Regions from separate parts of the Oryzomicrobium sp. genome, predicted to be linked through region 1. Evidence: predicted binding sites of a transcription regulator. Region 1 holds the regulator's gene; the other holds the start of a gene.
What was found. The regulator FliA, encoded in region 1, starts transcription of late flagellar genes. The targets are predictions, from matches to a motif close to CTAAAGTTNNNNNNNNNNNNGCCGNTA.
Positions count from the first base shown of each region.

Region 2: a site for FliA is predicted at 1,811-1,837, ahead of V7Z98_RS14615 (DUF5610 domain-containing protein). Genes of this name have one in related genera too.

Region 1 is NZ_DAISLS010000012.1:21,876-36,098, forward strand. It holds gene cheZ (protein phosphatase CheZ) at 1-510, shown strand, start outside; gene V7Z98_RS12700 (chemotaxis protein CheA) at 521-2,425, shown strand; gene flhB (flagellar biosynthesis protein FlhB) at 2,616-3,782, shown strand; gene flhA (flagellar biosynthesis protein FlhA) at 3,775-5,862, shown strand; gene flhF (flagellar biosynthesis protein FlhF) at 5,859-7,376, shown strand; gene V7Z98_RS12720 (MinD/ParA family ATP-binding protein) at 7,369-8,256, shown strand; gene V7Z98_RS12725 (RNA polymerase sigma factor FliA) at 8,272-9,021, shown strand; gene V7Z98_RS12730 (flagellar motor protein) at 9,014-9,754, shown strand; gene motD (flagellar motor protein MotD) at 9,759-10,652, shown strand; gene V7Z98_RS12740 (flagella synthesis protein FlgN) at 10,785-11,282, opposite strand; gene flgM (flagellar biosynthesis anti-sigma factor FlgM) at 11,292-11,603, opposite strand; gene flgA (flagellar basal body P-ring formation chaperone FlgA) at 11,775-12,470, opposite strand; gene flgB (flagellar basal body rod protein FlgB) at 12,685-13,101, shown strand; gene flgC (flagellar basal body rod protein FlgC) at 13,137-13,544, shown strand; gene V7Z98_RS12765 (flagellar hook assembly protein FlgD) at 13,581-14,223, shown strand, end outside.
Region 2 is NZ_DAISLS010000014.1:55,138-69,360, reverse strand. It holds gene V7Z98_RS14620 (SAM-dependent methyltransferase) at 1-1,014, shown strand, start outside; gene V7Z98_RS14615 (DUF5610 domain-containing protein) at 1,094-1,765, opposite strand; gene V7Z98_RS14610 (TetR/AcrR family transcriptional regulator) at 1,963-2,613, shown strand; gene V7Z98_RS14605 (PEP/pyruvate-binding domain-containing protein) at 2,610-5,228, shown strand; gene V7Z98_RS14600 (helix-turn-helix domain-containing protein) at 5,266-6,120, shown strand; gene V7Z98_RS14595 (DUF2867 domain-containing protein) at 6,259-6,783, shown strand; gene acnB (bifunctional aconitate hydratase 2/2-methylisocitrate dehydratase) at 6,908-9,505, opposite strand; gene acnA (aconitate hydratase AcnA) at 9,770-12,472, shown strand; gene V7Z98_RS14580 (EAL and HDOD domain-containing protein) at 12,622-13,971, shown strand.

The DNA of each region.
Region 1 (14,223 bases):
TCGGCGCTGCCCGATGCCAAGGACCGGCTGGCCTACGTGGCCAACCTGACCGAGCAGGCCGCCTGCCGCGTGCTTAACGCCACCGACATCGCCAAGCCGATCCAGGACGAGCTCCAGACCAGCGCCGAAACGCTGGGCGGGCGCTGGGACAAGGTCTACGCCAACCAGATGTCGGTCGAGGAGTTCAAGGCCCTGGCGGCGGAAACCCGGGACTTCCTCAAGACCCAGGTGCCCCAGAAGGCCAGCGCCACCAACGACCAGTTGATGGAAATCATGATGGCCCAGGATTTCCAGGATCTCACCGGCCAGGTCATCAAGAAGATCGTCAGCCTCTCCCAGGATCTGGAAGAGGGGCTGATGAAGGTGCTGGTGGAGGCGATGCCCGAGGCGCGGCGCAGCGACGCGGTGGATTCGCTGCTCAACGGCCCGGTGATCAATCCCGAAGGGCGTACCGACGTGGTCGGCAGCCAGCAGCAGGTGGACGACCTGCTGGAAAGCCTTGGTTTCTAGGAGCAAGACGATGAGCGATTTCGCCGGGATGGAGGATCTTCTGCAGGATTTCCTGCAGGAAGCCCACGACCTCCTGTCCGATGTGGACAACAAGCTGGTGGACCTGGAAAAGAACCCGGAAGACCGGGGACTGCTGAACGATATCTTCCGCGGCTTCCACACCATCAAGGGCGGTGCCGGGTTCCTCAACGCCACCGAGCTGGTCACCCTGTGCCATCTCACCGAGAACCTGTTCGACCGGCTGCGCAACTCCGAGATGCACCTCACGCCGGAGTTGATGGACCTGATCATGGCGGCCACCAAGGGCGTGCGCGACATGTTCGGCGAGCTCTCCGGCGGCGTCCAGCCCCGGCCCGCCGACGATGCCCTGATCGCCGCCCTGCGCCACACCCTTGAGGCGGGCGCAGTTCCGGGTGCGGCTGCCGCACCGACGGCCGCGCCCGTGGCCGCCTCTGCTCCCGCCGCCGCTGGCACGATCCCCGCGGCCGCCGATGGCGGGCCCGATTGGGCGGTGCTCCATGCTGCGATCACCGGCGTGCCCGCCGTGATCCCGCCCCAGACGCCGGCCGCTGCGGCCGCAACCGCGCCCGCGGCCCCCGCCGGTGCCACGGTGACTCCGGTGCCGCCGCCCTACGGCCGCCGCGCTGTCGACAAGCCCGGTGCCGCCGTGCCGGCCGGCCGCCGCGTCGAGGAGCGGGTGCGTGAGAACACCATTCGCGTCGATACGGCCCGCCTCGACCAGGTGCTCAACCTGTCCGGCGAGATCGGCCTGACCAAGAACCGCCTGACCAGCCTGCGGGTGGACATCCTGGCCGGCAAGAACGACGCCGACACCCTGCATGCCCTGGACCAGGCCGTCTCCCAGCTCGACCTGCTGGTGTCCGACCTGCAGAACGCGGTGATGAAGACCCGCATGCAGCCCATCGGCCGCCTCTTCCAGAAGTACCCGCGCATTGCCCGGGACCTGGCCCGCCAACTGGGCAAGGACGTGGAGCTGGTGCTGGCCGGCGAGGAAACCGAGGTGGACAAGACCATGATCGAGGATCTGGCCGACCCCCTCATCCACCTCATCCGCAACGCCGTGGACCACGGCGTGGAAGGCCCGGAAGAGCGGGCCGCCGCCGGCAAGCCGGCTAAGAGCCTGGTGCGCCTGGAAGCGCGCCAGGAGGGCGACCACATCCTGCTGATCATCGCCGACGACGGCCGCGGCATGAGCGCCGAGCGCATCCGCGCCAAGGCGGTGGAAAAGGGCCTGATCTCCGAGGAAGAGGCCAACACCCTGGACGAGCGCCAGAGCCTCAACCTGATCTTCCTGCCCGGCTTCTCGACCAAGACCCAGGCCTCCGACGTGTCCGGCCGGGGCGTGGGCATGGACGTGGTCAAGACCAACATCCAGAAGCTCAACGGTTCGGTCGAAATCCGCTCCGAGCCGAGCAAGGGGTCGGTGTTCATCATCTCCCTGCCGCTCACCCTGGCGATCCTGCCGGTGCTGCTGGTGCTGCTCGGCGACCAGCCGTTCGCCCTGCCGCTCTCGCTGGTCCGCGAAATCCTGCCGGTGGATCGCAGCAAGATCCAGGAGGTGGGCGGCAAGGAAACCCTGGTGGTGCGCGGCGAGATCCTGCCCGTGGTATCCCTGGCCAAGCTGCTGGGCTGGCCCCAGGAGCGTCCGGCCGATTACGGCGTGCTGATGCAGACTGCGGAAAAGAGCTTCATCCTCGGCGTGGACAACTTTGCCGGCCGCGACGACGCGGTGATCAAGTCCCTCGAGGATTTCCGCCCCCGCGGCGTGGCCGGGGTCACCACCCTGTCCAACGGCCAGATCGTGCTGATTCTGGACATGAAGGAACTGCTGGCGGACATGGGGCAGCACCTCGATTCCGACAGCCGCAGCCTGCGCGCCCTGGAAGTGCACTGACCGGGCTCACCACTGCCGGATGAAAAAGCGGGGCTCACGCCCCGCTTTTTCATTTCTACGGTATCGCGTCGGGATTGAGTTGCAGGCTTGACAGGCTGGAAAACTTTAAAAACGACATGAAAATGAATTGGTTAGCTATTTAATTTTTCTGGATTTTTCTATAATACGGCCAACGTAAAGCGCACCCGGTATGGCTGAAGACAGCGATCTCGAACGAACAGAGCAGCCAACAGGCAGACGGCTCGAAAAGGCCCGGGAAGAGGGCCAGGTTCCCCAGTCTCGCGAACTGGGCGCTTTTCTCGTCCTTATCGCCGGCGCCGCCGTGATGTGGACCCTGGGCGGCTATTTCGTGGATCGCATGCTCCGGGTGTTCAAGAAGGGTTTCGCCTGGGACCGCCAGCTCGCCACCGATTCCAACGTCCTGGTGATGCGTCTGGCTGATGTGGCCACCGATGCGGTGTTCGCCCTGTGGCCCCTGTTCCTGGTGCTGATCGTTGCCGCCCTTGCCTCCCCGGTTTTCCTCAACGCTTGGCATTTCTCGGCCCAGGCCTTCTCGCCCCGGTTCAATCGCCTCAACCCGATGAACGGAATCGGGCGCATCTTTTCCTGGAACGGCCTGGTGGAACTGCTCAAGGCCGTGGTCAAGGCGGGCCTGGTGGGCGGTGTGGCGATCTGGGTGATCTGGCGCGAGATCGACCAGTTGCTCGGCCTGGCGTCCCAGCCCCTGGAATCCGGCCTGGCCGACGCCGGCCACCTGATGGCCTGGAGCTTCCTGGTGATTGCCTCGGCCATGGTCCTGATCGTGGCGGCGGACGTGCCCTTCCAGCTGTGGCAGTACTATGACAAGCTGAAGATGACCAAGGAAGAGGTCAAGCAGGAAATGAAGGAGATGGAGGGTAGCCCCGAGGTCAAGGGCCGCATCCGCCAGCTGATGCGCGAAGCTGCGCGCAAACGCATGATGTCCGCAATTCCCAAGGCCGACGTGATCGTCACCAACCCCACCCACTTCGCCGTGGCCCTGGCCTACCAGGCCGGCATGAAGGCCCCCAAGGTAGTGGCCAAGGGTCTGGGCGTGCTGGCCCTGAAGATCCGCGAGATCGGCGCCGAGAACGGCGTGCCGTTCCTCGAAGCTCCGCCCCTGGCCCGGGCCCTGTACAAGCATGTGGAGCTGGAGGCGGAAATCCCCGGCGACCTGTATACCGCCGTGGCCGAGGTGCTGGCCTACGTCTACCAGCTGCGCCGCTACCGCAGCGAGGGGGGCGACTATCCGGTGCCGCCCCGGGATCTGCCGGTGCCGCCCGAACTGGTGCCTCCGGCGCCTGAAGAGCCTGCGCTGGCGGGAGCGCTGAATGGCTGAAGCCAGCGCCGTCCTGCGCGGCTTGTTCAGCCGCCTCTCGCCCCAGCAGCTGGCGGGGCCGATCCTCATTCTGATGATCCTGGCGATGATGGTGCTGCCGCTGCCCGCCTTCGCCCTGGACGTGTTGTTCACCTTCAACATCGCCCTGTCGATCATCGTCCTGCTGGCCGCCATCAACACCCAGAAGCCCCTGGACTTCTCGGTCTTCCCGACCCTGCTGCTGGTCACCACCCTGCTGCGCCTGTCGCTCAACGTGGCCTCCACCCGGGTGGTGCTGCTGCACGGCCACGAAGGGCCGGATGCCGCCGGCAAGGTGATCGAGGCCTTCGGCCACTTTCTGGTGGGCGGCAATTACGCCATCGGCCTGATCGTCTTCCTCATCCTGGTGGTGATCAACTTCGTGGTGGTCACCAAGGGCGCCGGCCGGGTGGCCGAAGTGTCGGCCCGCTTCACCCTCGATGCCATGCCCGGCAAGCAGATGGCCATCGACGCCGACCTCAACGCCGGCCTGATCGGCGAGGACGAGGCACGCAAGCGCCGCACAGAGATCGCCACCGAGGCCGACTTCTACGGCTCCATGGACGGTTCGTCCAAGTTCGTGCGCGGCGACGCGGTGGCCGGTATCGTCATCATGCTCATCAACGTGGTCGGTGGCTTGGTCATCGGCGTGCTCCAGCACAACATGGATGCCGCCACCGCCGCCAAGCAGTACGTGCTGCTGACCATCGGCGACGGGCTAGTGGCCCAGATTCCCGCCCTGATGATCTCGATCGCCGCCGGCATGGTGGTGACCCGGGTCGGCGACAACGAGCCGATCGCCCAGCAGTTCCTCAGCCAGCTCCTCTCCAATAGCCGGGTGATGGGCGTGACGGCGGTGATCGTCGGCGGCCTGGGGATCATCCCGGGCATGCCCAACCTGGTCTTCCTGCTCTTTGCCGGCACCCTGGGCTACTACTCGTGGCATCTGTCGAAGAAAACCACCGAGGTGGCCAAGGCCAAACCGGTGCCAGTCCAGGCCAAACCGCCCCAGGAAGCCCAGGAGGCCAGCTGGAGCGACGTGCTGCCGGTGGACGTGCTCGGCCTGGAAGTGGGTTACCGCCTGATCCCGCTGGTGGACAAGAACCAGGACGGCGAGCTGCTCAAGCGCATCCGCGGCATCCGCAAGAAATTCGCCCAGGAAATCGGCTTCCTGGTCCCCTCGGTGCACATCCGCGACAACCTGGAACTCAAGCCCAACGCCTACCGTATCCAGCTCAAGGGGGTGGAGATCGGCGGCGGGGACGCCTATCCGGGCCAGTTCCTGGCCATCAACCCGGGCCGGGTGGCCGCCGAGATCAGCGGCAACAAGACCATCGACCCGGCCTTCGGTCTGCCGGCGGTGTGGGTCGAGGCCGCCCTCAAGGACCAGGCCCAGGCCTTTGGCTACACCGTCGTCGATTCCAGCACCGTGGTGGCGACCCACCTCAACCACCTGATCATGTCCCATGCCGCCGAGTTGCTCGGCCGCCAGGAGACACAGGCCCTGGTGGATTACGTCGGCAAGGAAGCCCCCAAGCTCACCGAAGACCTGGTGCCCAAGCTCATCCCCTTGGGAACCCTGCAAAAGGTGCTGCAGAACCTGCTCGAAGAGGGCATTGCCATCCGCGACATGCGCACCATCCTCGAGACCCTGGCCGAGCATGCGCCGCGCAATGCCGACGCCGAGGCTCTCACCGCCCAGGTGCGCCAATCCATGGGGCGTGCCATCATCCAGCAGCTCTATCCGGGCAACGCCGACATGCAGGTCATGGCCCTGGATCCCCAGCTGGAGCGCATCCTGGTCCAGGCCGTGTCCGGCTCCGGCGACGGCGCCACCATCGAACCGGGCCTGGCTGACACCCTGGTGCGCGAAACCGCTGCAGCGGCGCAGCGCCAGGAAGAGCTCGGCCTGCCGGCGGTGCTGCTGGTTCCCGGCAGCATCCGCGCACTGTTGTCCCGCTTCCTCCGTCGTTCGGTGCCCCAGCTCAAGGTGATTGCCCACGCGGAAGTACCCGAAACGAAGATCATCAAAGTGACCTCGATCATCGGAGGTAGGTCATGAACGTCAAGAAATTCATCGCCGTCAACGCCCGGGAGGCGCTGCGCAAGGTCAAGGAGACCCTGGGCGCCGACGCCATCATCCTGTCCAACCGGGGCGTGGCCGGCGGTGTCGAGATCATGGCGGTCGCCGCCCGGGACATGGCGGCCATCGCCCCCGGCCCGTCCCGCGACGAGCAGGGGCCGGTGCCGGTCGCTCCCCGGCTGCCTGCCGCCCGCAGCGACGACGGCGACGATTATTCCGTCAGTCTGAGCGCGGCGCGCGCTGCCGCTGCCCAGGCGCCGGTCCGTCCGACGCCGATGCCCCTGGCCGACCTGGCCGGCGGCATGGCTCCGCCGCCGGAACAGCGTCCCGCCCCCTTGCCGCGCCCCGCTGCCGAGGCCGGCTATGCCCCGTTTCGCCAGGTGCGGCAGGAGGTGGCCGCGCCCCGCGGCATTGTTCCGCCGCCTGTGCCTCCGATGGCGCCGCCGGCCATGGAGCGGCCTGCGGCCATCGCCGCGGAACCCCGCCGTTCCCTTCGCCCCGAGCCCCTACCACGCGCCGAGGAGCCAGGCGTTTCCCAGGCGGTGATGGACGAACTGCGAGCCCTGCGCAAGGTGGTGGAACAGCACCTGGCTGGCTTCAGCTGGGCCGAGACGGGGCGCCACGAGCCGGGCAAGACCCAGGTCCTGGCCCAGTTGCTCGATGCCGGGTTTTCGCCCGGATTCGCCCGGGAGCTGCTCTCCGGCCTGCCCGAAGGGCTGGATGCGGCCCAGGCCATGATCTGGGTGAAAGGGGCGGCGGACCGTTCCCTGATGACCCTGGCTTCGGACGCCGACATCATCGAGCAGGGCGGCGTCTATGCCCTGGTCGGCCCCACCGGCGTGGGCAAGACCACCACCACCGCCAAGCTGGCGGCCCGCTGCGTGGTGCGCCACGGCGCCGCCAAGGTGGCCCTGGTGACCACCGACGGCTACCGGATCGGCGCCCACGAGCAACTGCGCATCTACGGCCGTATCCTGGGGGTGTCGGTGCACCTGGTGCGCGACGCTTCCGACCTGCGCCAGACCCTGGCCGAGCTGTCCCACAAGCACATGGTGCTGATCGACACCATGGGCATGAGCCAGAAGGACAAGCACGTCCAGGAGCAGATCGCCATGCTGGTTTCCGGCGGTAGCGTGCGCCGCCTGCTGTTGCTGTCCGCCACCAGCAAGGGCGACACCCTGGACGACGTGATCCGCGCCTACCGGGGCGACCAGCCCGGCGACGGTCTGGCCGGGTGCATCCTGACCAAGGTGGACGAGGCGGCCAGCCTGGCCTCGGCCCTGGACACGGTGATCCGCCATGGCCTGTCGCTGCACTACGTTTCCAACGGCCAGCGGGTGCCGGAAGACCTGCACCTGCCCAACCGCACCTACCTGCTGCACCGCGCCTTCCGCGACGTGCCCGGCGATTCGCCCCACCGTTACGCAGGGCTCGAACCGACCCTGGTAATGGCCAATGCCGGCCTGCCCAGTTCCGGAGGCAGCCATGGCTGAGTTCTATGCCGACCAGGCGGCGGGGCTGCGCCGCATCTTCGGCCAGGAAACGGTGCGGGTGGTCAATTGCATCGCCGGCCGCACCGGCGTTGGCCGCAGCGTCGTCCTGGCCCAGTTGGCCGCCACCCTGGGGCGCCAGGGCCAGGAGGTGCTGATCCTCGACGAGAACGGCGAAAAATCGGTAGCCGCCTTGTTCGGCGCCATGCCCCGGGCCGATCTGCTCGATGTGCTGCGCGGCCGCTGTACCCTGGCCGAGGCGTTGCTGCCGGTGGCGCCGGGGGTGACCCTGCTGCCGGTGGCCCAGGCGATGCGCGCCATGGCCGCCGCCACGCCGGCCCAACAGCGGGCCCTGGCCGACACCTTGGCGGGTATCGATCGGCCGGTGGACGTGATCCTGGTGGACGGCGCCCCAACCCCGTCCGGCGTTTCCCCCCTGGGGCTGGCGGCGGGCGAGACCCTGGTGGTGGTGTCGGGCGACACCGCGGCCATCACCGAGGCCTATGCCCTGATCAAGCGCCTCAGCCAGTCCTACGGCCGGCGCCACTTCCGGGTGCTACTCAACAACATCCGCCTGCCCGAGGAAGCTGCCGCCATTTTCGATAACATGGCCCAGGTGGCGGCCAGCCGGCTCGGTGTGCGGGTGGACCTGGCCGCGACCCTGCCCCACGACGAGGCCCTGCGCCGGGCGGTGCGGTTGGCCCAGCCGGTGATCGCCGCCTATCCGGATAGCCCGGTGTCCTATGCTCTCAGGATGCTGGCGGCCGACCTGATGTCCTGGCCAGTGGCCGATTCTCAGGGGCCGGGGGGACTCGGACAGTTCACCCAACAGCTGTTACACTTGAGCCAACAAATAACGCCAACCGCTGTCCTTGCCGGATAGCCAGTACCAGAGCCGATGTATACCCCTGCCGGACAGCTTGATAGGGAGCAGCTGATCCAGCATTACGCCCCGCTCGTCAAACGCATCGCCCATCACCTGATGGCGCGCTTGCCGGCCAGCGTGTTGGTGGATGACCTGGTCCAGAATGGCATGATCGGTCTGCTGGACGCCATGACCCGCTTCGAAAGCGGCATGGGCGCCCAGTTCGAGACCTACGCCACCCAGCGCATCCGCGGTGCAATGCTGGACGGCTTGCGCGAAAACGACTGGTTGCCCCGGGGGCTGCGGCGCGAGCTGCGGCGCGTGGAGCAGGCGGTGCATCGGCTCGAGCATGCCAATGGCCGCCCGCCTACCGAGCAGGAACTGGCCGATTCCCTGGAAATGCCTCTGGCGGACTACCAGCGTCTGCTGCTCGACGCCCGGGGTCACCAGATTCTCTATTTCGAGGATTTCTCCGACGAAGAGGGCGAATCGTTTCTCGACCGCCATGCCGGCAGCGAAGACGATGATCCCTTGCGCCGGCTGGAGGATCAGGGGCTGCGCCAGACGCTGGTGGCAGGGATCGATGCTCTGCCCGAGCGCGAAAAACTGGTGATGGCCCTGTACTACGAAGAAGAGCTCAACCTGCGCGAGATCGGCGAAGTCCTCGGCGTGACCGAATCCCGGGTCTGCCAGCTGCACAGCCAGGCCATCGCCCGGCTGCGCGCCCGGGTGTTGGGCGAGGAGGGAAAAGTGAAGAAGACCAAGAAGGGGCGTCATGGATAAGATCAGCCTGATCGGCCTGGTGGTGGGCCTCACTGCCATCGTCGGAGGACAGATTTTCGAGGGGGGGCACATCGGCTCCCTGTTGCAGCCCACCGCCTTTGTCATCGTGATCGGCGGCACGCTCGGGGCCATCCTGCTGCAAAGCCCGTCGGCCACCTTCACCCGCGCCCTGCGCATGCTCAAGTGGGTGGTCCTGCCGCCCCAGGTGGAAACCAAGCGACTGATCGACCAGGTGGCCAATTGGAGCCAGATTTCCCGCCGCGAGGGCCTGCTGGCGCTGGAAGGTTTCATTGCCGCCCAGACCGATCCCTTTTACCGCAAGGGTCTGCAATTGCTGGTGGATGGCGCGGAGCCGGAACGCCTGCGGGAAGTGCTCGAGGTGGAGATCGGCGCCTACGAGAGCGATCTCAAGCAGGCCGCCAAGGTGTGGGAATCCGCCGGCGGTTATTCGCCCACCATCGGCATCCTTGGCGCGGTTATGGGCCTCATCCACGTCATGGAAAACCTGACCGATCCCTCCAAGCTGGGGGCGGGCATCGCCGTGGCCTTCGTCGCCACCATCTACGGCGTGGGGCTGGCCAACCTGGTGCTGATCCCCATGTCCAAGAAGCTGCTGGCCTACGCGGGCCGCCTGGTCACCGCCCGGGAAATGTTCGTGGACGGCCTGGTGGGCATCGCCAACGGCGACAACCCGCGCATCATCGAAGGCCGCATGCGCGGCTACCTGGGCTGATTTCATGGCGAAGCGTCGGCGCGGCCACGAGGACGAGCACGAGAACCTGGAGCGCTGGCTCGTCTCCTACGCCGACTTCATCACCCTGCTGTTCGCCTTCTTCGTGGTGATGTACGCCATTTCCTCGGTGAACGAAGGCAAGTACCGGGTGTTGTCCGATTCCCTGGTGTCGGCCTTCCGCAACGTGCAGATCGTCGGGGCCGGGCAGATGCAGGTGGTTACCACGCCTAATGCGGCGGTCAAGCAGATCGTGGTGCAGCAGGACCCCAAGAGCGAGGCGCGTCGCCAGGCCCAGCGCGAGAAGATGCGCAATGTGGCCCAGGACATCTTTCGCGTGTTGGCCCCCCTGGTGCGCCAGGGCAAGGTGCGCCTGGTGGAAACCGACAAGGGCGTGACCATCGAGATCGCCGACAGCGTCCTCTTCTCGCCCGGCCAGGCCCAGCTGGAAACGACCTCGGTCCAGGCCCTGCGCATGGTCGGCGAGGTGCTGGCGCCCACCGAATTCCCCATCGTGATCGAGGGGCATACCGACAACGTGCCCATCCGCACCTCCCAGTACCCCTCCAACTGGGAACTGTCGGCGGTGCGGGCCACCACGGTGCTGCGCCTGTTCGTCGATGCCGGAGTGTCGCCGCAGCGCCTCACCGCCATCGGCTACGGCGAGCACCGGCCGGTGGAAAGCAATGACAGCCTAGAAGGCCGGGCGCGCAACCGACGCGTCTCGATCCTGATCGAGTCGGCCATCCCGCTCGAACCGGAGGCGCCTCCCCTGGCACCGCCACCGGAGCAGCCCCAGGCCGCTGCCGCGGCAGGCCGTGGCGGTGTGGCCACTTCGCCTGCCGCCGCTTCGGCGGTGGGGGCCGCCCTGGGCGGAGGAGGGGGACAACCGGGGCGCTGAAATCGAGAGAATCCGGGGCGGTCGTAGGCCCCGGGGAGCAGCGCAAATGACAACGCCCTCGCAAGAGGGCGTTTCCGTTGGGGCATCTAGTATCGCCGCCGGTCGCTTGCGCTGCCGCCGTTCAGATCGAATTCAGACCGAGTCGATCAGGCGGCTGCCGGTGCCGGCCTGCTTCTGGCCGTCGGGACCATAGACACCGCTACCGGCCTGGTGCCGCTGGAGGAGCACCTGGAGGGCGCCGCTGGCCCCCTGCAGACGTTGGGAGATCAACTGGCCGTTGAGCCCATTCAATTCCTGGGCCTGGTGGGCGAGGGATTGCAGGCGTTCCCAGGCGGCGCGCATCTCCGCGGTACCGTGAGCTTCCAGGTAACCGTGGAAACCGGCGCGGTCATTGGTGAAGCCGGCGACCTGGAGCAGGTAGCGGCGTTCATCGGCGATGCGGTTGAGTTGCTGGACCAGGGGGGTCTTGGCGGCCACCAGGGCGTCCAGACTGTCGACCTGGCCGGCGGTGAGGGCGGCCTGCTCCTGTTGCAGCAAGGTGACGAACTGGCCGATGGCCGACTCCTCCTGACTCAGCAGGGTAGCGAATTCACCTGGTGTGGCGGCTGCGGGAGGCGTGGCAGTAGCCATTCGGACTGATCAGGCCTGACGGCCGGCCCGTTCCGGGCTGCCCTGGACCAGTTCCCGCGCGGTGGCGAGCAGGCGATCAGCAATGGCGCCGGAATTGATGGAGAAGCGGCCTTCGCTGATGGCCTGGCGGATGGCGGCCACCCGGCCGGCGTCGAAGGGGCTGTCGCTGCTGGCGGCCTCTTCACTGCGGGACAGGCTGACGCGCACATCCTCGCCGGACGGCGCTTCCTCGGTACGGGTTTGCTGCCGGACGCGCGCGTCGCCGGCAGCGTAGCTGCCGGTGGTACTGGCCGGTGGGGTGGCAGAGGGTGAGATTTTCACGATGGGCCTCTGAAATAGTTTCCTAGCAAATCCTTCTATCGGCACAACGGCGAGAAACTTGAGGCCCTTTGTTATGCCGTTTTGCAAATCGCATTGCCGGGCCCGGGCATCAAGCAGATGCATCCGCTTGAATTGTAGCCGATTTCACCCACAGCGGGCGGGAACGGGGCGTTAAAAGCTGACTTCGACGATCCCGCCGGCACGGGCGGTGCCGCTGACGGTCTGGCCATTGGCTGTGCGCACCTGGGCGGGTTGGCCTTCTGCTGCGTTCGACAGGGCGGTGCCCTCGGCGCTCACCGAGAAGCCGGCCCCCTGGGACACCAGCTTGACTGGTTGGCCCTGGCGCACCACCAGCGGTGCGATCAACTGGTCGGCCCGGATCGGCTGGCCGGCGGCGATGGCGTTGCGCAGGCTTTTGCCCACTAGTTGCCCGGTATCGGTGACTACCCCGGCCGGCAGGGTGGCCAGGTCGCCGCTGGCCAGGGCCACGTCGGCGGCCTGGAGGGGCTGGTTGGGGGCCAGGGGGCGGGCCGATACCAGGTAATTGCCCATCACGCTGACGGTGACCGGCACGAACACGGTCCAGCCGGCCGGCGCGTTGCAGCGCACGCCCACGGTGGAGCGCCCCCACAGCCGGGCGCCGTTGGGCAGGAAAGCCTCGACGGCAGGGCAGGGGGTGAGCTGGGTACGCGGGTCCAGGGTGCCGATGCTGCTGCTGACCCGGCCGGGCAACCCCTGGGTCTGGGTTGCCAGGAAGCGGTCCACCGCGTTGTACACCACGGCCTCCACCCCGTTGCCCTGGGCATGTCCCGGCAGGGATGCCAGGGTTAACAGGAAGACGAGCAGCGGGGCGAGCAGACGAGGCATGGGATCGGCATCGGAGTGGCGGGGCAGGGCTATTGTGCCCCAGGGGCGGGCCCCCGGCAAAACTTGCCGGATGGCATGGATAGGAGCGGCGCCGGCGGCATCGCCCGGGCCGTGACCCCGGCCCTGCACGGCGTTTCCCGGGGCTGGCGGAGCAAGAAGGGAGTTGGCATGAAATCCGCTAAGGAAAAGCCAGTCTTCTCCAGCGAGGTTTCCCGTGGTGGCCAGCAAACTCGATCAGCTCATCAACGTCCAGCGCCAGGCGCTCGGCGTGCGCTCCCAGCGCCAGCAGATCCTGGCGGCCAACATCGCCAACGCGGACACCCCCAACTACAAGGCCCGTGACATCGATTTCCAGTCGGTGTTCGCCGATGCGGTGGCCGGCAAGAGCCAGGATAGCGGCGTCGATCTGGCCCGCACCAACACTCGCCACCTGTCCGGCACCGGCAGCCCGTCGCCCTTCCCGGTGCTCTACCGCCGCGACGTGCAGTCGAGCGTGGACGGCAACACGGTGGACATGGACACCGAACGGGCCTCCTTCACCGACAACGCCCTGCACTACGAAGCTGCCGTGACCTTCATCTCCGGCCAGTTCCGCACCATGCAGTCGGCGATCCAGAGCAACAACGGCTGACCTTCGGCGCCCGCCAACGAACAGGAATAATCACCATGAGCATGTTGAGCGTCTTCAATATCGCCGGCAGCGCCTTGACCGCCCAGTCCATGCGCCTGAACACCGTGGCCAGCAACCTGGCCAACGCCGACTCCATGGTCTCGGCCAACGGCCAGCCCTACCGGGCCAAGCAGGTGGTGTTCGAAGCGGTGCCGATGGGCTCCACCCAGGCCTCCATGGGGGTCAAGGTGCAGCAGGTGGTGGAAAGCGCCGCCCCGGGCCGCCTGATCTACGACCCCCGCAGCCCGGCGGCCAACGCCGACGGCTACGTGACCATGCCCAACGTGGACGTGGTCGAGGAAATGACCAACATGATTTCCGCCTCCCGGTCCTACCAGACCAACGCGGAAGTCATGAATACCGCCAAGACTCTGCTGATGCGCACTCTCAATCTCGGCCAGTAAGCCGCGCATCCATACCCTGTTACGTAGGAGACCACCATGTCCACCGTCCAGTCCTCCACTGATCCCCTGGCTGCGTACAAAAGCGGCTCGTCGAGTTCGTCCGGGTCCAAGTCGTCCGGTTCCAGCACGACCGCTTCCGACATGCAGACCACGTTCCTCAAGCTGCTCACCACCCAGCTGCAGAACCAGGATCCGCTCAACCCCATGGACAACGCCCAGATGACGTCCCAGTTGGCTCAGATCAACACCGTCAGCGGCATCGAGAAGCTCAACACCACCATGGCGCAGATGATGTCGGCCTTCACGGATGCCCAGGGGGTGCAGAGCGCCGCCCTGCTCGGCAAGAACGTGCTGACCAGCGGCAACACCCTGGCGCTCGGCGAGAACGGTGGCCTGGCGGGGATCGAGCTGGGCAGCGCCGCCGACAAGGTGGTGGTCAACATCAAGGATTCCACCGGCCAGGTCGTGGCGACCGAGGAGCTGGGTGCCAACAGCGCCGGCAGCTTCGCCTTCATCTGGGACGGCAAGGGCGCCGACGGCACGGCGCTGCCCCAGGGCAGCTACACCTTCGACGTGACGGCCTCCAAGAGCGGCAGTGCCGTCAAGGCCACTGCGCTGCAACTTGGCACGGTAACTGCATTGGTTCGTACCAGTACCGGATTCAACCTGGATCTGGGCT
Region 2 (14,223 bases), on a different contig from region 1:
GAAGCCTACGTGGAAGGCCACATCGACGTGGAAGGTCCGCTGCACGCCCTGATCGACGGCGCCACCCGGCTCGCCAGCCACGCCCTCGCCCCCCGCGGCCGCTACGGCCGCATCCACCATGCGGTGCGCCACTCGCGCAAGGTGGATGCGGACTCCATCGCCTACCACTACGATGTCTCCAACGATTTCTACCGGCTCTGGCTGGACCGGGAAATGGTCTATTCCTGCGGGTATTTCACCGCCCCCGACGACACCCTGGAAGCGGCCCAGATCGCCAAGCTCGACCACATCCTGACCAAGATCCGCCTGCGCCCCGGCGACCGCCTGCTGGACGTAGGCTGCGGCTGGGGCGCCCTGGTGCTGCGGGCGGTGCAGAAGTATGGCGCCAAGGCGGTGGGCATCACCCTGTCCCAGCACCAGTACGAACTGGCCCGGGAGCGCATCGCCCAGGCCGGCGTGGCCGACCGCTGCGAAGTGATTCTCACCGACTACCGGGACGTGGCGGGCAAGTTCGACCGCATCACCAGCGTCGGCATGTTCGAGCACGTAGGGCTGAAAAACCTGCGCGGCTACTTCGGTACCCTGCGCAAGCTGCTCAACGACGACGGCGTGGTGCTCAACCACGGCATCACCTCCACCGACCCGGGCTCCGGTGAAACCCCCTGGGGCGGCGGCCGCTTCATCGACCGCTACGTTTTTCCCAATGGCGAGCTGCCCCACATTTCCCTGGCCCTGCGCGAGCTTGAGGCGGCGGGACTGGAAGCGGCCGACGTGGAAAACCTGCGCCGTCACTATGCCCTCACCCTGGATCACTGGACCCGGCGCTTCGAGGCCAACGGCGAGGAAATCCGCCGCCTCGCCGGGGAAAAGCGCTACCGCATCTGGCGCGTCTACCTGGCCGGCTGCGCCCACGGCTTCCGCCACGGCTGGATGGCCATCCACCAGATTCTGGCCACCCCCTACGGCCACCCCAGCCCCCTGCCCCTGACCCGCCGCTGGATGTACGAAGGCTGAGGCGCCCCAAAACAAACGGAGCATCGATACACGATGCTCCGTTTTGTTTTACCGCAACGGCGGACGTGCCGCCTGGCGGTTAGGACGCTGCCAGCGCCGGCTTATCGCTGCCGCCGCTTGCGGCGCCGCCCGTTGTCTCTGAGGCATTGCCGCCGCTACCCGACCCACTGCCATTGCCCGACAGCAGGGCCAGTTTGGCGGTGAGGAAATCGTCCAGCCCCTTGTGTACCAGATCGTAGGTTTTCATGATGCCGCTCTCGACATCGCCGTTGAACACCCCCAGCCCCTTGAGCAGATCCCGGGCTTCGCCGAAGCCCTTCTCGAAGCCGCCCCGGATCAGGTCTACGAAATCGCGTGCCAGGGTTTCCGGGTCCTGGTTGGGATGCTTGGCGGCGTAGGCGTCGAAAAAGGCAGTGGACAGGCTGACGATGCGCCCCGCCGTGGCCTCCGGCGAGTTGTCCTGGCTCATGGCGGCCTGTACCGCATCGGGCCCCAGGTCCGGTGCCAGTACGCTGTTGATCTTGTCGATGGCGGCGCTGAACAGGGCGGCCTGGGAATTGTCGCCGGCCTGGATCGATACTTCCAGGGAGGCTTTCAGGATCTGCACGTTCAACTGACTGCGCGCGCCGGCGCCCGGGGATTGGGCCGGCGCGGTGGATGCGCCCGATGCTGCACTGGTATTGCCGTTACCCGTCTGGGAAGCCTGAGGAATCGCAGCAGCACCATTGCCGGCGAGGGAGGAAATCGTCATGGCATTCTCCTTTGTCATGAGACCCAACGCGGGCCGTTTCCTATATATCGGTATTTATTGAAAAAACTTGAGCCAAATCCTTCTTGGCCTTTCCAGCCGCCACACCGACGCCACGCCCAGACTCGCCTACGCAGTGGTTGCGCAAAAATTAGTGAACGCCGTATAATTTTTTACGTCGTTCAAAATTTTCAGCCGCCATGCGCCCCGAACCTTCACCCCAAGCCCCCTCCCTCGTCGACACGCCCTCGGCCGACGGCCGCCGTTCCCGCAAGCGCCAACAGACCGCCGAACACTTGGTCCGGGTTGCCTTCGAACTGTTCGCCAGCCACGGCTACGACCAGGTGACCATGGAACAGATCGCCGCCACCGCCGACGTGGCCAAGGGCACCCTGTACAACCATTTCCCGGTCAAGGAGGCCCTGGTCAAGGCCCGCATGCACGCGGACCTGGCCCGGGAGCTTCCGACCCTGCTCGCCGCCCTGCCCGCGGACCTGGGAGCCCGCACCCGGTTGCGCCGGTTCCTGCACCTTTCCGCCGATTACTCGGAGCGGGGGCGCGACTACCTGCCCCACTACATCCACTACCGCCTCAGCCAGCCCATCGCCGAGATCCGCCCGGAGGATCGCAGCGGCATGAACCAGATCTTTGCCCGCTTCATCGCCGACGGTCAGGCCCGGGGCGAAATTCGCAGCGACGTATCGCCTGAGCAGTTGGGCCATACCCTCCAGTTCATGTACCTCTGCGCCCTGCTGCGCTGGCTGCAGATTCCCGGGATCGACCTCAAGGCCACCCTGGATGCCATGGTGGATTTGATTTTCGACGGCTGCGCCGGGGACGTCCGCTCATGAACGCCGCCCCTGCCCTATCCCCCATCGCCGCGCTGATGGATCTTGCCGCCGCCGCGGAGGCCCCGGTCGCCCAGGTCGGCGGCAAGGGACGGCAACTCGGCCAGCTCCTGCAACTGGGCCTGCCGGTGCCCGGCGGCTTCGTCATCACGGCCCCAGCTCTTGCTGACGCCTTCACCGGCGCGCCCCGCGACGCCACCCGCCCGCCGCCGCTCCCCGACGCCCTGCTGGCCGTCCTGGATGCCGAACTGCGCAAGCGGGGCTGGGAAGGGACGCCCCTGGCGGTGCGCTCCTCGGCCCCCCAGGAAGATTCGCAAAAGGCGTCCTTCGCCGGCATCCACCGCAGCGAGTTGAACGTGATCGGCGCCCCGGCCCTGGCCCGGGCCGTCGCCGCCGTCTGGTCGTCCCTGTGGACCGCCCATGCCGCCGCCTACCGGCAACGGCTGGGCATCGCCGATGCGGATGCCGCCATGGCGGTCGTGGTGATGCCCCTTGTCCCGGCCCGGCTTTCTGGCGTCGCCTTCACCTGCGACCCGCGAAGCGGCCGGGACGACCGCTACGTGATCAACGCGGTGAGCGGCCTCGGCGAGGCCCTGGTGGGCGGTAGCGAGAACGGCGAGACGATCGTCCTCGAAGAGCGGCGCGACGACGATGCCTTCATCCTCGTCGAACGCCAGCCCGCCCGGCAGAACGTCCGCGTCGTCCCGGCCCCCGGAGGCGGCACCCGGCACGAGACGCTGCCGCCGGAGAGCAGCGATACCGCCCCCCTGCTGGACGATACCCACGCCGTCGAACTGGCCCGCTTGCTGCGCGATGCTGCTCAGGCCCTGGATTACGCCGATCCCTGTTTCGACATCGAGTGGGTGTGGGACGGCGAGCGCTTCCACCTCGCCCAGGCCCGCCCAGTCACCGCCCGGCCCTGGCACTGCTACCCGGAGTTGGCCGGGCAGCCGGCCATCTGGACCAACGGCAACAGCCGCGACGTGGCGCCCCTGCCCATGAACGCCATGGACTGGTTCCACTGGCGCGGCATGGTGGACACCATGCTCGAACAAGGCCATCGCCTCGCCGGCTTTCCCCTGCTGGCGGGCGCGCGGCGCTTCGCCCTCCTCGACGGCCGGCTCTATATCAATGCCGCCCTGGTGCAGTGGGAAGGCTATGCCGGCTTCGGCATCACGCCCAAGCAGATGAACGGCCTGATGGGCGGCCACCAGCCCGAAATCACGGTGCCGCCCGCCACCTGGGTGCGGCGGCTGGCCTGGGTCCGTCACACCCTGCGCTACCTGGTGGGCGCCCGGGCGCTGCGCCGGCAGGGCAAGGCCGAGGCCGCCCAGGCCTTCGCCGATGCCCGCCGCTGGCGCCAGGACGACCTGGCCGGTCTGGCCGATGCCACCCTGGCCGGACGGCTCGCGGCCAACCGCGCCTATTTCCGCAACCGCATCGGCATGGCCTTCCTGCAAGGGTCCGGCGGCGCCAACCTGTACCAGTTGGTGAATCTGGTGGAAACGCAATTGCCCGGCGAAGGCCACGCCCTCGTGGCGGCGGTAATGGCCGGCGGGCCGCCCAGCGTCAGCGCCCAGCAGGGCTACGACCTCGCCGCCCTCGCCAGTGCGGCCCGGGCCGAGCCCGCCGCCCGGGACTGGCTCCGCCAGGGCGCCCCCTGGGACCTGGCCCGGCTGCCCGCCGACAGCCCCTTCCGCCGGGGCTTTGCCGACTTCCTCGACCGCTACGGCCACCGGGGCATTTACGAAAGCTATCTGCGCAACCCCCGTTTCCGCGAAAGTCCGGACTACCTGCTCGATACGGTGGCCGGCCTGGTGGATGCGGACCTGGGCGCCATCGCGCGCCGGCGCGATGAAGCGGCCCGGACGGCCTGGTCCCGGCTCCAGCGCGGGCTTCCCTGGGCAAAACGGCTCGCGGCCCGGGTGCTGGTGGGCATTGCCCGCAACGAAATCGGCGACCGGGAACGGGCCCGCAGCGCCTTCATCGCCTGCGCCGAAGTCAGTCGCCGCCTGCTGCTCGAAGCCGGCCGGCGACTGGCGCAGCGGGGCACGCTGCATTCCCGGGAGGAAGTCTTCGACCTCACCCATCACGAGTTGGACGACGCCCTGAAGGGCCGCATCGGCGCCCAGGCCCTGGCCCCCCGGGTGGCGGCCCGGCGGCGGCGCCTGGCCGAGTGGGAAGCGCAGACGCCACCGGAAGTGATCCTCAGCAGCGCCGCCGAAGCCCGCCCCCAACCTCCCGCCGAACCCGCCGTGGGCAATGCCGGGGCGGATTGCTGGACCGGCGTCGCGGTGGGCTGCGGTACCGCCACGGGGGCGGCCCGCCTGATTCACCGCCCGGAAGACGGCATCCATCTCGCCCCGGGCGAAATCCTCGTCGCCCCCTCCACCGACCCGGCCTGGACCCCGCTCTTTCTCAAGGCCGGTGGCCTGGTGATGGAAACCGGCGGCTACCTTTCCCACGGCGCCATCGTCGCCCGGGAGTTCGGCATCCCGGCGGTGGTCAACCTGCCCGGCATCCTGGCCGCCCTCGCTTCGGGTGAAACGGTGGAGGTGGACGGCAGCCGCGGCACCGTGCGCCGCAGCGCGCCGGCGCCAACGGAATCCGCGCCTTGAGCGAAACACCCCCGGGGGGCACCGGTATCATGACGCCATGGATACCCGCCTGCGTCCCCCAGCCCCCGCCCTGGCCGGCCTCATCCAGAACCTGCTGGTCACCACCCTGCCCGCCGGCCCCTATGCCAAGCCGGCCAGCATCCACGCCATCTTCCTGCTGGTGCTGCGCGGCAGCATCCGCCTCGACCTGCCGGACGGCCCCGTACCCATGCCCACCCTATGCCTGTGCGGCGGGACCGGCACACCCCGCTTCGCCGCAGCCGCTCCCGGCACCCGGGTGCTGATGGCGGCAGTGCGCCCGGGCGGGCTCCGCTGCCTGCTGGGCATACCCAACGATACGGTCTGCGAGGGCTTGTTCGCCCTGGAAGAACTGGCGCCCCGGGCCGAGGTGGCGGCCCTGGCCGAATCCCTGGCGGCGGCGCCGGATGAGGATACCCAGTTGGCCCAGTTCGAGAATTTTCTCGTGCGCCGCAGCCGCAGCATCGCCGCGCCGGGCCCGGACTTGGCGCTGCCGGCCGATTGGCACGCCCGTCCCGTGGCAGCGCTGGCGGAGCAGCACGGCATCGGGGTGCGCCAGTTCGAGCGGCGTTTTCTCGCCAGCTTCGGCCAACCCTGGCGCAAGGTGCGGCAGCAACTGCGTTGCAGTTCCCTGATCACCCGCTTGCTCGACACCCCCGCCCTGGCCGGGGCGCGCCATTCCCTGGACTGGGCCGGCCTGGCCGCCGAGGCGGGCTATACCGACCAGGCCCATTTGAGCCGGGACATGCGCCACTTCACCGGCTACTCCCCGGGGGAATGGCAGCGCCGCTGCGCCGAGCGCGATCCGGCCCTATGGCCCTACCTGTTCTCACGCCGGCAGATCGTGGATTTTTTCGGCAGCGCCGGCTTCTAGGCTGCGCTCCGGCCCACCGCGCCGAGCAGAAAGCCGGGGCGTAGCCAGGCCCAGCATCCCCGTGTCGTTTCGCTACAAGACGCCCAGGCGAGGCCGGCGCTAGAGTCCGGCGCATCCTTCAAACCGCCCGAGGCCGCCATGCCCGAACTCACCGACCGCATTCCCCTCGCCTCCCGCCTCCACGGCGAACAGGCCGCCTACTCTTACCGGGATTCCTTCACCCTGCCGGTGCGCCGGGGCGATCTGGATGCCGAGGGCCTGATGGCCCTGTTCTTCGCCACGGTGCCGCCCTGGCTGTCGCGCCTGACGGCACTGCGCAACGTCCTGGTGCGCCCTTTCGGCCTGAAGACCGGCACCGGGCCGATGCTGCCCATCGCACCTCCCTTCACGGTGGGGCAGCGGATCGGCCTGTTCCGCCTGCTGGCCCTGGACGGCCGGGAAGCGGTGCTCGGCGACGACGACCGGCACCTGAATTTCCGCATCTCCCTGCTGCTCGACGACAACGGCGGCGATGGCGGCACGCCGGCCCTGAGCGCCTCGACCCTGGTGCGTCCCCACAACCGGCTGGGCCGGATCTACCTGGCCCTGGTGCTTCCCATCCACCGCCTGGCGGTACCCGCCGTGACCCGGCGCATGGCGATGCTGATCGACCGGGCGCCTTGAATCACGACCGGCTGCGACTCTTGCCCGGCCAGCCTCCAGAAAAAAAAACGGCCCCGCCTTGTGGGCGGAGCCGTTCCCTCCTCGCTACTTCCTTTGGTTTTATTTCTGCATCGTTACCCGTGGATCAGAGGGTAACGGTGTCGGCCACGTCGCGGAATTCAGCGATCTGGTCGAAATTCATGTACCGGTAGATGTCGGCGGCCTTCTGGTTGACCACGTTCACCTGCTCCATGTACTCGGCCACGCTCGGTATCTTGCCAAGCAGGGCGCAGACGGCCGCCAGTTCGGCGGAACCCAGGTAGACCCGGGTGTCGATGCCCAGCCGGTTCGGGAAGTTCCGGGTGGAGGTGGACATGGCGGTGGAACCCTTGCGGATCTGCGCCTGGTTGCCCATGCACAGGGAGCAGCCGGGCATTTCCATGCGGGCGCCGGACTTGCCGAGGACCGAGTAGTAGCCTTCCTCGTTGAGGATCATGGCGTCCATCTTGGTCGGCGGGGCGATCCACAGGCGGGTCGGGATGTCGGACTTGCCGTCCAGCACCTTGCCCGCGGCGCGGAAGTGGCCGATGTTGGTCATGCAGGAGCCGATAAACACTTCGTCGATCTTGTCGCCAGCGACTTCGGACAGCAGCTTCACGTCGTCCGGGTCGTTCGGGCAGGCGACGATGGGCTCGTTGATGTCGGCCAGGTCGATCTCGATCACGGCAGCGTATTCGGCATCGGCATCGCCCTTGAGCAGCTCGCCCTTGGCGATCCACTCTTCCATGGCCTTGATGCGGCGCTTCAGGGTGCGGGCATCCTGGTAGCCGTTGGCGATCATCCACTTCATCAAGGTGATGTTCGAGTTCATGTACTCGACGATCGGTTCCTTGTTGAGGTGCACCGTGCAGCCGGCGGCGGAGCGTTCGGCGGAGGCGTCGGTCAGTTCGAAGGCCTGTTCCACCTTCAGGTCGGGCAGACCTTCGATTTCCAGGATGCGGCCGGAGAAGATGTTCTTCTTGCCCTTCTTCTCGACGGTCAGCAGGCCCTGCTGGATCGCGTAGTAAGGGATCGCATGGACCAGGTCACGCAGGGTGATGCCCGGTTGCAGCTTGCCCTTGAAGCGCACCAGCACCGACTCCGGCATGTCCAGCGGCATCACGCCGGTGGCGGCGGCGAAGGCCACCAGGCCGGAGCCGGCCGGGAACGAGATGCCGATCGGGAAGCGGGTGTGCGAGTCGCCGCCGGTACCAACGGTATCGGGCAGCAGCATGCGGTTCAGCCAGCTGTGGATGATGCCGTCGCCCGGGCGCAGCGACACGCCGCCACGGGTCATGATGAAGTCGGGCAGGGTGTGGTGGGTCTTGACGTCGATCGGCTTCGGATAGGCCGCGGTGTGGCAGAAGGACTGCATCACCAGGTCGGCGGAGAAGCCGAGGCAGGCGAGGTCCTTCAGTTCGTCGCGGGTCATCGGGCCGGTGGTGTCCTGGGAACCGACGGTGGTCATCTTCGGTTCGCAGTAGGTGCCCGGGCGGATGCCCTGGCCTTCCGGCAGGCCGCAGGCACGGCCGACCATCTTCTGCGCCAGGGAGAAGCCCTTGCCGGAATCGGCCGGGTTCTGGGGCAGGCGGAACAGGGCGGAGGGGGCCAGGCCCAGGGCCTCACGGGCCTTGGCGGTGAGGCCGCGACCGATGATCAGGGGGATGCGGCCGCCGGCGCGCACTTCGTCCAGAATCACCAGAGTCTTGAGCTGGGATTCGGCGATCACGGCACCGTTCTTGAGGGCGGTGACCTTGCCGTTGGCGTGGTCGACCTTCAGTTCGATCTCGTCGCCCATGTCCATCTGGCCGGCGTCGATTTCGATCGGCAGGGCGCCGGCGTCTTCCATGGTGTTGAAGAAGATCGGGGCGATCTTGGAACCCAGGCACACGCCGCCGAAGCGCTTGTTCGGCACGAAGGGGATGTCTTCGCCGGTGAACCACAGCACCGAGTTGGTGGCGGACTTGCGGGAGGAGCCGGTACCGACCACGTCGCCCACGTAGGCGACCAGATTGCCCTTGGCGCGCAGTTCCTCAAGGAACTTGACCGGGCCGCGCACGCCGGCTTCTTCCGGGGTGATGCCCGGGCGCGGGTTCTTCAGCATGGCCAGGGCGTGCAGCGGGATGTCGGGGCGGGACCAGGCGTCAGGTGCCGGGGACAGGTCGTCGGTGTTGGTTTCGCCGGTGACCTTGAAAACGGTGAGCTTCTGGGAAGCGGGGACTTCGGGACGGGAGGTGAACCATTCGCCGTCGGCCCAGGATTGCAGCACGGCCTTGGCGTTGGCGTTGCCGCCCTTGGCCAGCTCGGCCGCATCGTGGAAGTAGTCGAACACCAGCAGGGTCTTCTTCAGGCCCTCGGCCGCCACGCCGCCCACTTCGGCATCGCCGAGCAGGTCGATCAGGGGCTTGATGTTGAAGCCGCCGAGCATGGTGCCCAGCAGTTCGGTAGCTTTGGCGCGGGGGATCAGGCCACAGGACTCTTCACCTTTGGCGACCTTGGAGAGGAAGGCGGCCTTGACCTTGGCGGCGTCGTCCACGCCGGCCGGCACGCGGTGGGTGATCAGATCGACCAGCGCCTGCTCTTCGCCCTTGGGCGGATTCTTCAGCAACGCGATCAGCTCTTCGGTCTGCTTCGCCGTCAGCGGCAGGGGCGGAATGCCAAGCGCAGCGCGCTCGGCCACGTGGGCACGATAGGTTTCCAGCACGGCTCAATCCTCACACGAGAAGGTCCAAACTCCCTGGCATCCGCGAGTAGCGGACCCAAGTCTTATATATGATAGCTTTTTAGCGTTGGGGTGTGAACGTCGGGCGCCAAAAAAGCGCAAAAAAACACTGGCATGTTCGGGATTGGACACCGGCCGCAGGACCGAAGGCCGTGTCCGGAGGAACCCGGCAGACCGCGCCGGGTCGGACTATGATCGAAGATTCCCGATCGGGAACCTTTCCGCGACATCCCACAAGGAGACGCCATGACCCAGCCGAACCCCTACGCCGCCACCCGGCAACGCTTTTCGACCCCGGCGGGCCGAAGCGGGCAATTTTACTCCCTCCCCGCCCTCGCCGCCTCCGGATTTGCCGCAATCGCGCGGCTGCCGGTGTCGATCCGCATCGTCCTGGAATCGGTGCTGCGCCACTGCGACGGCGACAAGGTGACCAAGGAGCACGTGGCCCAGCTGGCCAACTGGGGCGCCAACGCACCCCGCAGCGACGAGATTCCCTTCGTCGTCGCCCGGGTGGTGCTGCAGGACTTCACCGGCGTGCCCCTGCTCTGCGACCTGGCCGCCATGCGCAACGTGGCCGCCGACCTGGGTCGCGATCCCAAGCGCATCGAGCCCCTGGTGCCGGTGGACCTGGTGGTGGACCACTCGGTTCAGGTGGATGTGTACGGCACCCCGGACGCCCTGGTGCGCAACATGCAGTACGAATTCCAGCGCAACGGCGAGCGCTATCAGTTCATGAAGTGGGGCATGCAGGCCTTCGACACCTTCAAGGTGGTGCCCCCGGGCATCGGCATCGTGCACCAGGTGAACCTGGAATACCTGTTCCGCGGCGTGCGCGGCAAGGACGGCGTTTATTTCCCCGACACCCTGGTGGGCACCGACTCCCACACCACCATGATCAACGGCGTCGGCGTGGTCGGCTGGGGCGTCGGCGGCATCGAGGCCGAAGCCGCCATGCTCGGCCAGCCGGTGTACTTCCTCACCCCGGACGTGGTCGGGGTGGAACTGCAAGGCAAGCTCAACGAGGGCGTCACCGCCACCGACCTGGTGCTGACCCTTACCGAGCTGCTGCGCCGGGCCAAGGTAGTGGGCAAGTTCGTCGAATTCTTCGGCGAGGGCACCGCCAGCCTGTCGGTCACCGACCGGGCCACCATCGCCAACATGGCCCCGGAATACGGCGCCACCATGGGTTTCTTCCCCCCGGACGAGAAGACCGTGGCCTTCCTGCGCAACACCGGCCGCAGCGACGAGGAAGCCGACCTGTTCGAGGGCTACTTCCGCGCCCAGGAATTGTTCGGCATCCCCCGGGCCGGGCAGATCGACTATTCCCAGGTGCTCACCCTGGACCTGGCCACCGTGGTGCCGTCCCTGGCCGGGCCCAAGCGGCCCCAGGATCGCATCCCCCTGCCCGAGATGGGCAGCACCTTCGACCGGCTGTTTTCCGCCCCGGTGGCCGACAACGGCTTCGGCAAGAGCGCCCAGGCCCTGGGCGAGACCGTGGCCACGGCCATGCCCGGCGTCAGCCTGCACCACGGCGACGTGCTGATCGCCGCCATCACCTCCTGCACCAACACCTCCAACCCGGCGGTATTGATCGCCGCCGGCCTGCTGGCCAAGAAGGCGGTGGACAAGGGCCTGACGGTCCAGCCCCACATCAAGACCTCCCTGGCCCCCGGCTCCCGGGTGGTCACCGAGTACCTGGAAAAAGCCGGCTTGCTGGAACCCCTCGCCAAGCTGGGCTTCGCCTTGGCCGGCTACGGCTGCACCACCTGCATCGGCAACTCCGGCGACCTGGCGCCGGAGTTCAACGAGGCCATCGCCGGCAACGACGTGGTGGCTGCCGCCGTGCTCTCGGGTAACCGCAACTTCGAGGCCCGCATCCACCCCAGCATCCGTGCCAACTACCTGGCATCGCCGCCCTTGGTGGTGGCCTTCGCCATCGCCGGGCGGGCCAACGTGGACCTCACAGCCGAGCCCCTGGGTACGGGCCGCGACGGCCAGCCGGTGTACCTGCGCGACATCTGGCCGAGCAGCGACGAGATCAACGCCGTGCTGCCCTATGCCCAGGACCCGGCCACCTACCAGCGGCTCTACGCCGACTTCACCAAGGACCACGACCTGTGGAACGCGGTGCCCGCCCCCACCGGCCAGGTCTATGGCTGGCCGGCCTCCACGTACATCGCCCGGCCCCCCTTCTTCGACGGCTTTTCCATGCAGCCGGGCACGATCCAGGGCATCGCCGGAGCCAAGCCCCTGCTGCTGCTGGGGGACTCAGTGACCACCGACCACATCTCGCCGGCCGGCTCGTTCAAGGCTGCCACCCCGGCGGGCCAGTGGCTGCAAGGCCAGGGGGTGACGCCCCTCAACTTCAATTCCTACGGCTCCCGCCGCGGCAACCACGACGTGATGGTGCGCGGCACCTTCGCCAACGTGCGGGTGAAGAACCTGATGCTGCCGCCCAAGGCGGACGGCACCCGGGTCGAAGGGGGCTACACCCTGCTCGACGGCCAGCAGACCTCGGTGTTCGAGGCCGCCAGCGCCTACCTGCAACGCGGCATTCCGACCAGCGTGCTGGCCGGGGAGGAATACGGCACCGGCTCGTCCCGGGACTGGGCGGCCAAGGGCACCCAGCTGCTCGGGGTGAAGATGGTGGTGGCCAGAAGTTTCGAGCGCATCCACCGGGCCAACCTGGTGGGCATGGGCGTGCTGCCGCTCCAGTTCCAAGGCCAGGACAGCATCCAGTCCCTGGGCCTCACCGGCACCGAAACCTTCGACGTGATCGGCCTGGACGACACCCTCAAGCCCCAGCAGACCCTGGGCCTGCGCATCGCCCGTGCCGACGGCACGGCGCGGGAGATTGCCGTCACCTGCCGCATCGACACGCCAATCGAGGTGGACTACTACCGCCACGGCGGCATCCTGCCCTACGTGCTGCGCCAGCTGATGGCCTGACCGCCTGCTACTCATGCCCCGCACCGGAAGGAACGTGCCGTAGTTCCTCCCGACGCACCGGCGCGGGGCATAAAATTAGCGTTTCACCATATACGGCGCGCCAGACGCCGGAATAATCCATAACGCGCATAACGCGCATCAGGGAACCAATGCTTTTCAGCCGCTTCTTCAAGCGCCGCGACGACGGTGCCGACGCCCCCCCTTCCTCCGCGCCCTCCCCCGCTCCCGGCAAACCGGCGGCGATGCCTGCGGCGGCCCCCGACGCGGCCCGCCGCCAGGCCGCCGAGGCCCTGCTGCGCCGCGAGGAAGTAGTGGACGAGCGCAACCGGCTGTACGGCTACCGTTTCACCTACCAGTCGGACACCGCCCCGGGGGCCTCGTCCCTGCTGCTGGCGGCCCTGGCCGACGCCGGCATTGCCGCCTTCGCCCAGCGCCGCCTGGCGGTGATTCCGATCACCGCCGACGCGGTGCTGCGCGACGAACACCTGCCCCTGGTAGCGCCCCACGCCCTGTTCCTGCTCGATCTGCGCCGCGAACCCGCCGGCTTCATCGCCAGCGACACCGGCGCCGCGGTGATCCAGCGCCTGCGCGACAGCGGCGCCCGGGCCGCCCTCGCCGGCGTGGACCTGGCCCCGGCCACCCTGCTCCACGCCGCTTCCGCCGACGTGGTGTTTCTTTCCCTGCGCGACTACCCGCTGCAAGCCTTCGAGAAGATGGCCCGCCAGCTCAAGGCGATCCGGCCCGGGCTGCAACTGGCCGCCGAGGACGTGCACGCCTGGCCCGAGCGGCGCATGGTCGCCAGCCGGGGCTTCGACTACTGCCTGGGCGATTTCCTCACCACCCCGGACCAGGACGAGCAGGAAAGCCGTCTCGACCAGAGCCGGCTGGTGCTCATCGAAATGCTCAACCTGCTGCGCAGCGACGCCGACCCGGCCGAGCTCGGCGTGATCGCCAAGAAAGACCCTGGAGTGGCCCTCAAGCTGCTGGGCTTGGCCAACTCTCCCGCCGCCGGCCTCACCAGCCCGGTAGCGAGCATCGAGCAGGCCATCCTGGTCCTCGGCCGGGACCGGCTCTACCGCTGGCTCACCGTCTCCATGTTCCGCGTCGGCCAGACCCGGGACCGGGACGAGGCCCTGCTCGAAGTCGCCCTGTGCCGCGCCCGCTTCCTCGAAATCGCGGCGGCAGACGCCCTGCCCCGCAGCGCCTGCGACGAACTGTTCCTGGTGGGCCTGCTCTCCCTGTTCGAACTGCTGCTGGCCCAGCCCCTGCCCCGGGTCCTGGAAAAGCTGCGCCTGCCGGAAGACGTCAGCGAGGTGCTGCTGACCAATACCGGCCCCTACGCCCGTTTCCTGATGCTCGCCCTGGCGGTGGAAAAGGGCCAAGCGGCCCGGACCGCCGACCTGGCCGCCCAACTCGGCCTGGACGCCGCCACCCTGAACGACGCCCACCGGACAGCCCTGGCCTGGGCCGAGGAAGCCCTCACGCCCCAGTCGACCTGACACGCCCCGCCCCGGCCACCGGCCGCCGGCCGCCGGCCAATACATTAATTTTCTTCATGTTTCCCGGCGGCCGAAAAGACAAACTCCGCAACCGGCGCGGACCTTCGATTTTCCGCTGTCCCAACGTATTAATTTTATTAATACATCGCCAGGCAGGCTCCTCGGCGCCGACGCCCTCCCCAGACGCAAACCGGTTCCCGGCCGGACCGGCCCCTATAGCCGGCACGGCACCGGCCCGGGTGCGCCATCCAG